One region of the Pseudomonas sp. GW101-3H06 genome, then DNA from elsewhere that is predicted to be linked to it. Evidence: predicted binding sites of a transcription regulator. Region 1 holds the regulator's gene; each other region holds the start of a gene.
What was found. The regulator sigma-54, encoded in region 1, starts transcription at its own class of promoters, with help from an activator protein. The targets are predictions, from matches to a motif close to ANTGGCATNNANNTTGCTNT.

Region 1 (3,691 bases):
CCGAAAAAGAAAACCGACGAGCAAAAGGCCCAGTAATGGCAACTCTGAAAGCTCAGCATCTGGCCAAGAGCTACAAGAGCCGCCAGGTCGTGCGTGACGTGAGCCTGTCCATCGACAGCGGTCAGATCGTCGGCCTGCTTGGCCCCAACGGCGCCGGCAAGACCACCTGCTTCTACATGATCGTAGGCCTGGTAAGGGCCGATCAGGGCCGCGTCCTGATCGACGACCTGGACGTCAGCCACCAGCCTATGCACGGTCGCGCGAAGGCCGGTATCGGCTATCTGCCGCAAGAAGCGTCGATCTTCCGCAAACTGTCGGTGGCCGACAACATCATGGCCATCCTCGAGACCCGCAAGGAACTCGACAAGGCCGATCGTCGCCAGGAGTTGGAAAGCCTGCTGCAGGAGTTCCACATCAGCCACATCCGCGACAACCTCGGCATGAGCCTGTCCGGTGGCGAACGCCGCCGCGTGGAAATCGCCCGCGCACTGGCCACCAACCCGAAATTCATCCTGCTCGACGAACCCTTCGCCGGCGTGGACCCGATTTCGGTGGGCGACATCAAACAGATCATCCACCACCTCAAGGCCAAGGGCATTGGCGTGCTGATCACTGACCACAACGTCCGTGAAACCCTGGATATCTGCGAAACAGCCTATATCGTCAACGATGGCCAACTGATCGCCGAAGGCGACTCCGACACCATCCTGGCCAACGATCTGGTCAAGGAAGTGTACCTGGGCCATGAGTTCCGCCTGTAAGCACTGAGCTGGCTAGTCGACCGAGCGCTTGTCTCGATAAAAATCAATACTTTTTTATTGTTACAGCGCTCTAGGCAAGCACCGCAACTTCGGGCATATAATTTGCTTATGTTTGGCGCTCCGGCGCCCCTGTAGTGGATGGCGCATGTGCGCCGGCGAATAAGGTGTTAAGCCCCTGCCATGAAACCATCGCTAGTCTTGAGAATGGGCCAGCAGCTGACGATGACACCGCAGCTGCAACAGGCCATCCGCCTGCTCCAATTGTCGACCCTGGACCTGCAGCAGGAAATCCAGGAGGCCCTGGAGTCCAATCCGATGCTCGAGCGCCAGGAAGAAGGCGACGACTTCGACAACACCGACCCCTTGGCCGACAACGCCGAACAGAAGCCCAACACCGACATCCAGGAACCCTCCTACCAGGAAAGCGCGCCGACGGTTGATAACCTCGACGAAGGCGACTGGAACGAACGCATCCCCAACGAACTTCCTGTCGATACGGCATGGGAAGACGTCTACCAGACCAGCGCCAGCAACCTTCCCAGCAACGATGATGACGAGTGGGACTTCACCACCCGCACATCAGCCGGTGAAAGCCTTCAAAGCCACTTGCTCTGGCAGCTGAACCTGGCCCCGATGTCCGACACTGACCGGCTGATTGCCGTGACCCTGATCGACTGCATCAACAATCAGGGCTATCTGGACGAAACGCTCGAGGAAATCCTCGAAGCCTTCGATCCGGAACTGGACATCGAACTGGACGAGATCGAAGCCGTCCTGCACCGCATCCAGCAATTCGAACCCGCCGGCATCGGCGCCCGTAACCTGGGTGAATGCCTGTTGCTGCAATTGCGCCAGCTGCCTGCCAAAACACCCTGGCTGGCCGAGGCCAAACGCCTGGTCACCGATTACATCGACTTGCTCGGCAGCCGTGACTACAGCCAGCTGATGCGCCGCATGAAGCTCAAGGAAGACGAACTGCGCCAGGTCATCGAACTGGTCCAGAGCCTCAATCCGCGCCCGGGCTCGCAGATCGAGTCCACCGAAGCCGAATATGTGGTCCCGGACGTGATCGTGCGCAAGGACAACGAGCGCTGGCTGGTAGAGCTCAACCAGGAGTCTGTGCCACGACTGCGGGTCAACGCCCAGTACGCAGGCTTCGTGCGCCGCGCCGATACCAGTGCCGACAACACCTTCATGCGCAATCAGCTGCAGGAAGCCCGCTGGTTCATCAAGAGCCTGCAAAGCCGCAACGAAACCCTGATGAAAGTAGCCACCCAGATCGTCGAGCATCAGCGCGGCTTCCTGGAGTATGGCGACGAGGCGATGAAGCCGTTGGTCCTGCATGACATCGCTGAAGCGGTCGGCATGCACGAGTCGACGATCTCACGGGTGACCACGCAGAAATTCATGCATACCCCCCGGGGTATTTATGAACTGAAATACTTTTTCTCCAGTCACGTCAGCACCTCCGAAGGCGGCGAATGCTCGTCCACGGCGATCCGCGCGATCATCAAAAAACTGGTTGCCGCGGAAAATCAGAAAAAGCCGTTGAGTGACAGCAAGATCGCTGGTTTACTGGAGGCACAAGGCATTCAGGTGGCTCGCCGCACCGTCGCCAAGTACCGCGAATCCCTCGGGATCGCGCCTTCGAGCGAACGCAAGCGATTGATGTAGAGCCACGCCACAGCGTTCCAGTGGCAGATCATCTGATCTGCCGCTTTATGCACTGGCAACGAAGGAGAAGCTGTATGCAAGTCAACATCAGTGGACACCAACTGGAAGTGACCGAACCTCTTCGCACCTACATCGGCGAAAAACTCGAACGATTGGAGCGACATTTCGACAAGATCACCAACGTGCAGGTCACGATGACGGTCGAAAAGCTGAAGCAGAAAATCGAAGCCACGCTGCATATTCCCGGCAATGAAGTGGTCGCGAACGCGGAACATACCGATATGTACGCGGCGATCGACGCCTTGACCGACAAGCTGGATAAACAACTCAAAAAGCATAAGGAAAAGACCCAGAGCCTCCTCCAGGGCGCTACCGGTCGTTAACACTCCCAACCCATGATCCGACTTGAAAGCATCCTGACCCCCGGCCGTTCCCTGGTGAACGTGCCGGGCGGCAGTAAAAAGAAAGCCCTAGAGCAAATTGCCAACCTTATCCATCGCGAAGTGCCGGATCTGGAGATGCAAGATGTCTTCGAGGCTTTGATCGCCCGCGAAAAACTCGGCTCGACCGGTTTTGGCAACGGCATCGCCATTCCTCATTGCCGCCTCAAGGGATGCAATGCGCCCATCAGCGCCTTGATGCACCTGGATGCCCCTATAGATTTCGACGCCATCGACGGCGCGCCGGTTGACCTGCTGTTTGTGCTACTGGTCCCGGAAGCCGCCACCGATGCGCACCTTGAGTTGTTGCGCCAGATTGCCAGCATGCTCGACCGCAAGGACGTGCGCGACAAACTGCGCAGCGCCCCGAGCAATCAAGCCTTGTATCAGGTTGTCCTGGACGAGCAAAACGGGCAGTAATCATGCGCTTGATCATCGTCAGCGGCCGATCCGGCTCAGGTAAAAGCACCGCCCTCGATGTGCTCGAGGACAACGGCTACTACTGCATCGACAACCTGCCTGCCGGGTTGCTGCCGGAACTGGCCGAACGTGCGTTGATTCATACCGAGCTGTCACAGCCGCTGGTTGCCGTATCCATCGATGCGCGCAACCTGCCAAGCCATCTATCGCGGTTTCCCGAGCTGCTGGAAGAAGTACGCAGCCGTCACATCCAGTGCGATGTGCTGTATCTGGATGCCGACGAAGAAACCCTGCTCAAACGCTTCTCGGAAACCCGCCGTCGCCACCCGCTGAGCAGCGCCAATCGCTCGCTGGCCGAAGCAATCACCGACGAAACGAGCCTGCTCGGCCCCATTG
Region 2 (3,691 bases), 3.5 Mb from region 1:
CGACGTGATCATTTCCGACTCCACCGACCCGATCGGTCCGGGCGAAGTGCTGTTCTCGGAAAACTTCTACCAGGCCTGCCATCGCTGCCTGAATGACGGTGGCATCCTGGTGACGCAGAACGGCACGCCGTTCATGCAGATCGACGAAGTCAAAACCACCGCCGGTCGCCTGCGCAGTCTGTTCCCGGACTGGCACTTCTACCAGGCTGCGGTACCGACCTACATCGGTGGTTCAATGACCTTCGCCTGGGGCTCGACCAATACCGCTTATCGCCAATTGTCCCGTGAAACCCTGCAACAGCGCTTCGCAGGCAGCGGCATTGTCACGCGCTACTACAATCCGGAAATACACATCGGCGCCTTCGCGTTGCCGCAGTACGTGCTGCAAGCGGTGGGTAAGCCCAGCAACGATTGATGGTTGACGCATAATTACTGTGGGAACGAGCCGGAGCCGGTTCGCTCCCACAGGTTCTTTGTTTTACATCCTGTTTGCTGTAATCCGTTGGAACGATCAATTCGAGCTAAAGTCGAGATAGGTGTAAGCCCATTCGCGGGTTTGATAGAGGAGGCTCCGATGTCAAAGTGGAAAGTCACTTTCGTGGATGATCATGGCGAAACGATCGACGAAGTCTTCGAGTGCGAGGAATGCCCTAGTCACGAGCAGGCCGCAAAACTCATCAAGCAACGTCTCCTCCCTGTCGCCGCCAAGCTGGATTTGAACGATCTGGAAGGGCGGACCCCTGACGCGAGCGTCAAAAACCTCAAAACCCAGAACAGCATTGAAATCCTCGGCATCACGCCAATCTGAACAACACCTGTCACATTCTCATCCAGGCCTTGGCAGCGGCTCTATCCTGAGGCTACTCTGCAATCGAGATCAGCGAATGGATCGCTAAGGTCTGGTCTTGTCAGCTACATGCTTGTTTCCCGTCGGCACATCGGTTGCCGAAGCGCTCGCAGTCATGCTTGCGCGCGAAGGGAGTACGGAAAGTCTATCCATCGGTTTGAGGAGGACGTTTCATGAGCACAGCCTATCAAGAAGACATCAGCAGCAGCGTGCTGCGCCGCATGAAAGAAGGCGGTTTCGACTTTTCACGATTCCATCCCATCGAGTTCTACGCCATTTTCCCGGATGAGGAGCGGGCACGCAGGGCGGCAGGTCATTTTCATCGTGGGGAATCCCTGAATGCGCAAGTCAGTGTGCGCGACGACGGTGCCTGGGCGCTGGAGTTAAGCAAGGTCATGTACGCCACCTATGATGACATCGGCGACTTCGAGCAGGGTTTCGAAGCGGTGGTCGAGCCATTGGGCGGCATCATTGAGGGCTGGGGAGTCAAGCAGGAGGTACGAGGGCGACTCGCATAACATTATGAGCAGCAGCAACCAGCGATGACGGCTGACCTTCGGGTTGGCCGTTTTCGTTTTTGCAGAATAAAAAATCGCGTTTCAACGAAACAAAAAAAAGCCACCTGAGCGGGTGGCTAAAAGGGAAGACCGGTAAGGAGAGAAGCCGGTCGGAGCATGCCGGACCGGGTTGCCGGAGCAACCGAATAAGTGAGGCTGAAGACTTCATTGAACAGATGCTGGTGAAGTTTTTTCAGCGGATGCACGGATTATCCACAGCGCTAACCGGGCAGTGAAATCAACTCTGACTATGCTGGTGATAGGCAACAACATTGCCTTGCAATGAAGCGGGGGCGATCAGGATGGAACAGCTGGCGCACAGGATTGGTGCGGTGTCTGTGTATCGAATATCCAACTGATTGATATCAAAGCGTTTATGCCGATGGCGCGGGCCTTGCAGAGGTCCGTACGTCCGGGTGACAAGGAGTACGGCATGATCCGCACCTATTTTGATGAGATGTACGATGCCGGCGGCCAGGTCCGCCCGCATTATCGGGAGTTTGCCCGTTGGCTGGCCGAAACGCCTGACGAGCTTTTGGCACAACGGCGACGCGAGGCCGATCTGTTATTTCATCGCGCCGGGATTACGTTCACGCTCTACGGTGATGAGCAGGGGACAGAGCGCCTGATTCCCTTCGACACCATTCCACGCAGCATCCCGGCCAGTGAATGGCGGGTGGTCGAGCGGGGCTGCATTCAGCGGGTCAAGGCGTTGAACATGTTCCTCGCCGACCTCTACCACGAGCAGCGGATCATCAAGGCCGGCATCATTCCGGCCGAGCAAGTGCTGGCCAACGAACAGTACCAGTTGGCGATGCAGGGGCTGGATCTGCACCGCGATATCTATTCGCACATCTCCGGTGTCGATCTGGTGCGCGACGGCGACGGCACGTACTACGTGCTCGAAGACAATCTGCGCACGCCCAGCGGTGTCAGCTACATGCTCGAAGACCGCAAGATGATGATGCGTCTTTTCCCCGAGTTGTTCGCGGCGCAACGCATCGCACCCATCGATCACTATCCGAACCTGCTGCTCGATACGCTGAAAAGCTCCAGCCCGATCGACAACCCGAGCGTTGTAGTACTGACGCCGGGGCGCTTTAACAGTGCGTTCTTCGAACATGCGTTTCTGGCGCGAGAGATGGGCGTGGAGCTGGTGGAAGGCGCGGACCTGTTCGTGCGTGACGACAAGGTCTTCATGCGCACCACCGATGGACCGAAAGCCGTTGATGTGATTTATCGCCGCCTCGACGATGCGTTCCTTGACCCACTGGCCTTCAATCCGGAGTCGATGCTCGGCGTGCCGGGGCTGCTGTCATCCTATCGGTCCGGCAATGTGGTGCTGGCCAATGCCATCGGCACGGGGGTGGCGGATGACAAATCGGTGTACCCGTTTGTCACGGACATGATCCGGTTTTATCTGGACGAAGAGCCGATCCTGAAGAACGTGCCGACCTGGCAATGTCGTAATCCGTCCGAGCTGTCCCATGTGCTGGCCAATCTGCCGGAACTGGTGGTCAAGGAAACCCAGGGCTCCGGCGGTTACGGGATGCTGGTGGGGCCAGCGGCGACAGCGGCGGAAATCGAAGCCTTCCGCGCAAGGATCATCGCCAAGCCCCATGCCTACATCGCGCAACCGACACTGTCGCTGTCGACCTGTCCGACCTTTGTCGAAAACGGCATCGCGCCGCGCCATATCGACTTGCGTCCGTTTGTGTTGTCTGGCCGCGAAACCCGGGTCGTGCCCGGCGGCTTGACCCGTGTTGCCCTGCGCGAAGGCTCCCTGGTGGTGAATTCCTCCCAGGGCGGCGGAACCAAGGACACCTGGGTGGTCGAGGATTGAAGGAAGCCTGTCATGTTAAGTAGAACTGCCTCGGATTTGTATTGGATGTCGCGTTACCTGGAGCGGGCGGAAAACCTCGCACGGATGCTCGACATCAGTTATTCGCTGTCACTGATGCCACAGGATGGACGTGGCAACGGTCTGCACGAACTGGCCATGCCGCTGTTGATTACCGGCACCCTGGACGATTACCTCGAACGCCACGGCGAGCTGCATGCCGAACGGCTGCTGCATTTCTTCGCCCTGGACGCGGCGAATCCGGCGAGCATCTACAGCTGCCTGGGTGCGGCGCGTGCCAGTGCCCACGCGGTACGTGGGCGAATCACCGCCGACATGTGGGAAAACATCAACGCGACCTGGCTGGAAATTCGCGGAATTGCCGAACAGGGCCTGAGTCGCTACGGCATGAGTCGTTTCTGCGAGTGGATCAAGGAACGTTCCCAC
Region 3 (3,691 bases), 1.0 Mb from region 1:
TGATCGCCTGGCGCATCACATCGGGGTCGTGTTCGTCGGTAAACATCACGATCGGCCGTGGCTGGTCGCGGCTCACCAGCACCACTTGCTCCATCACATCGCGGCCGGGTGACTCGGTATCGATCAGAATCACGTCCGGACGCACCGTTTCGACGCGTTCGGGCAGGTCGATGGTTAGCCCGGACTCGTCGATCACCTCGAAGCCGGCTTCGATCAGGGCCGCTTTCAGGCGCCCGACTTTTTTCGCGGTGTCGTTGATCAGCAGGATACGCAACATATTCGCAGTCTCCTGTCAGCGGCTGGCGATAAGGGGCGAGCTGTCGCTCATGGCATGCAGTTTGAAACTGCGGGCGTAACCGGCCGGATCAGACCCGTCCCAGACCCTGCCGTCGATCAGCTGGCTGCTGCGCATTGCTTCGCCCGCAGAAGCGACTCCGACGGCACTGGCAGCCTCTCGATACAAGTCTAGTTGCTGGACCTGACGGGCCACCGCGAGGTAATCCGGATCGTCGCGCAACAACCCCCAGCGACGGAATTGGGTCATGAACCACATGCCATCGGACAGGTACGGCAAATTGACCTCGCCATCAGCATGGAAACGCAAGGCGTGCGGGTCTTGCCAGCGATTGCCGAGACCGTCGGCGTAGTCGCCCAGCAGACGCGGTTCGATGCAGTCGAGCGGGGCGTCGAGGTACTGCGGTGCGCTGAGCAATTGCGCGGTGCTGCGGCGGTTTTCGGCGCTGTCTTCGATGAAACGGCTGGCTTGCAGGATTGCCATCACCAGCGCCCGAGCGGTATTGGGGTATTGCTCGACGAAGGCGCGGGTGCAGCCCAGGACTTTTTCCGGGTGATCGGGCCAGATGGTCTGGGTCGTCGCCAGGGTAAAACCCAGATTCTGTTGCACCGCTCTGGCGGACCAGGGCTCGCCGACACAAAAACCGTCGATGCGGCCCGCTTGCAGGTGCGCGACCATTTGCGGGGGCGGCACCACCACGCTGTCGACGTCCTGCAACGGATGAATGCCCTGACTGGCGAGCCAGTAATACAGCCACATGGCGTGGGTGCCGGTGGGAAAGGTCTGAGCAAAGGTCAGTTTTGGGCGAGATTGGTGCACGTGTCGGTGCAGTGCCTCAGGACCGGTCACGCCCAGGCCCTGTAAACCGTGGGAGAGGTTGATGCTCTGGCCGTTCTGGTTCAGGCCCATGAGCACGGCCATATCAGTCGCGGCCACGCCACCGATGCCCAGGTGCACGGCATAGATCAAGCCGTACAGGCTGTGGGCGGCGTCGAGCTCTCCGCTGACCAGTTTGTCCCGCAGATTGGCCCAGGACGGCTGGCGCTTCAGGTTCAGGGTCAGGCCGTAGGGCTGGGCGAACCCCTGGGTGGCGGCAACCACCACCGAGGCGCAGTCGCTCAGGGCCATGAAGCCCAGATTGATGTCTGTCTTTTCCGGGGCATCGCTGCCATTGACCCAGGCCAGAGGGCCGGCTGACGGTTCGTTCATCACGTGTTCACCTTGCAAAAAAAAGCGTCGTCCCGGTTCCTTGCACACGCAAGTCCGGCTAACGACGCCATTGTCCTGGCACGCATCCCGTCGTTGGCATGGGTGCTGATGACTGAGGAGGTGCAAGGCATATGCCATCGCCGGCTGTTTTTCGCTTGCGCCTCGCCTGTGGACCTGTGCCCGGCTATAATCGCCGCCACTTTTCGCCGCCCTGAGTCCAACCCGCCCATGTACACCCTGGCCCGTCAGCTGTTGTTCAAACTTTCCCCGGAAACTTCCCACGATCTGTCCCTGGACCTGATCGGCGCGGGCGGGCGTCTGGGGCTCAACGGCTTGCTGTGCAAGGCACCGGCGAAGATGCCGGTGAATGTCATGGGCCTGGACTTCCCGAATCCGGTAGGTCTGGCGGCGGGTCTGGACAAGAACGGTGCAGCCATCGACGGCTTTGCGCAGTTGGGTTTCGGTTTTGTCGAAATCGGTACCATCACCCCGCGTCCTCAGCCGGGCAACCCGAAGCCACGCCTGTTCCGTCTGCCGGAAGCCGAGGCGATCATCAACCGCATGGGTTTCAACAACCTCGGCGTCGATCACCTGCTGGCCCGCGTGGCGGCGGCCAAGTACAAGGGCGTGCTGGGCATCAACATCGGCAAGAACTTCGATACGCCGGTCGAGCGTGCGGTCGACGATTACCTGATTTGCCTGGACAAGGTCTACGCCCAAGCCAGTTACGTGACGGTCAACGTCAGCTCGCCGAACACCCCGGGCCTGCGCAGCCTGCAATTCGGCGACTCGCTCAAGCAGTTGCTGGCCGACCTGGCTGCACGTCGCGCGGAACTGGCGCTGCGTCACGGTAAACACGTGCCGCTGGCCATCAAGATTGCCCCGGACATGACCGACGAAGAAACCGCCCAGGTCGCCCAGGCATTGATTGAGACCGGTATGGACGCGGTCATCGCGACCAATACCACCCTGAGCCGCGTGGGCGTCGAAGGCATGGAGCATGGCGACGAGGCGGGCGGTCTGTCGGGCGCACCGGTTCGCGACAAGAGCACCCACACAGTGAAGGTGCTGGCGGCCGAGCTGGGCGGTCGCTTGCCGATCATCGCGGCAGGCGGCATCACCGAAGGCAAACACGCGGCCGAGAAAATCACCGCGGGCGCAAGCCTGGTGCAGATCTATTCGGGTTTTATCTACAAAGGCCCGGCATTGATTCGCGAGTCGGTCGACGCTATCGCCGCCCTGCGCTAACGCAAGGGGCTTTTGTGGCGAGGGGATTTATCCCCGTTGGGTCGCGCAGCGGCCCTTGTTTTTCTTCAACAGTACCCCGCAAGCAGGTTTTGCGACGGCTGCGCCGCCGAACGGGGATAAATCCCCTCGCCACAATGAGCATCTGTAGTTTTTCGGGCATAAAAAAGGGCTCCTCGAAGGAGCCCCTGGGCCGTAGCCCGCCGTCCGGATGGGACGTGCGTGGTTAATTCGTTGCGTAATCAGATTGTATGTCGGAGTGTTGTGCCCTGTGTTAGCCGACGGCGTGAAGTTCGTTGAGTCTGTGGATTCCCGCAGTGCCGGTCATACCGTCCCAATTGTCGCCGCGTCCTTCTCGCCAGCCGTTAATCCAGGCTTGGCGTACCGACGGTAGAGTAAATGGGCAAAGCTCACGGGATTTGCCACCAACGCCATATTGATATCCGCGCAAAAATGCTCTTTCCAACGGATCACGCTTAAGTCTTCTCATAGGGTGTAGCCCTCACTTGTTGACTGTTTTTATCGCGTCGACCTCAATCGAGGTCAGGCAGAAAAACTCTGCCGTTGGGGGCTCGCTGCCAGCGTGGCGAGCCAAGGTGTTGACGTCATTGCGGCGCCAACCTGTATTGAGTTCTAACCAATGCGTCACATCGAGGGAATGATCGTTTTGTCATAAGCACGTAACCGTTAATGTGGTATGGCCATAAGTAACACGATGTTCGCCGCGTATTTATTGATCAAAGCCCTGTATGATCGGCCCCCCGCAGGATGAAGCGGTTGATCCTTTGGTGAGAATGCCTCGCGTTGCAGTGGGGATTATTCGACGAAGGGTCGACTTATGACATTTTGTTGCATCAACTTTTTTATCTGTCCTTGCATCTAAGCTCTTTTAACCCGAGCAGCAAGGGTGGGACGGCACACCTTCGTGCCACGCGGGCGCTC

Region 2: the regulator sigma-54 is predicted to act here: its motif matches at 1,664-1,683, upstream of AC07ZE_RS21095 (circularly permuted type 2 ATP-grasp protein).
Region 3: the regulator sigma-54 is predicted to act here: its motif matches at 1,624-1,643, upstream of AC07ZE_RS09520 (CmpA/NrtA family ABC transporter substrate-binding protein).

Annotation. Positions count from the first base shown of each region.
Region 1 covers NZ_JBWKZO010000001.1:1,089,182-1,092,872, reverse strand. Annotated here, with positions in the region: gene lptA (lipopolysaccharide transport periplasmic protein LptA) at 1-36, shown strand, start outside; gene lptB (LPS export ABC transporter ATP-binding protein) at 36-761, shown strand; gene AC07ZE_RS04910 (RNA polymerase factor sigma-54) at 942-2,435, shown strand; gene hpf (ribosome hibernation-promoting factor, HPF/YfiA family) at 2,510-2,818, shown strand; gene ptsN (PTS IIA-like nitrogen regulatory protein PtsN) at 2,831-3,295, shown strand; gene rapZ (RNase adapter RapZ) at 3,298-3,691, shown strand, end outside.
Region 2 covers NZ_JBWKZO010000001.1:4,634,539-4,638,229, reverse strand. Annotated here, with positions in the region: gene speE (polyamine aminopropyltransferase) at 1-415, shown strand, start outside; gene AC07ZE_RS21105 (hypothetical protein) at 575-808, shown strand; gene AC07ZE_RS21100 (ribonuclease E inhibitor RraB) at 1,021-1,365, shown strand; gene AC07ZE_RS21095 (circularly permuted type 2 ATP-grasp protein) at 1,838-3,247, shown strand; gene AC07ZE_RS21090 (alpha-E domain-containing protein) at 3,260-3,691, shown strand, end outside.
Region 3 covers NZ_JBWKZO010000001.1:2,090,792-2,094,482, forward strand. Annotated here, with positions in the region: gene AC07ZE_RS09515 (ANTAR domain-containing response regulator) at 1-277, opposite strand, end outside; gene AC07ZE_RS09520 (CmpA/NrtA family ABC transporter substrate-binding protein) at 293-1,504, opposite strand; gene AC07ZE_RS09525 (quinone-dependent dihydroorotate dehydrogenase) at 1,733-2,752, shown strand; gene rmf (ribosome modulation factor) at 3,024-3,239, opposite strand.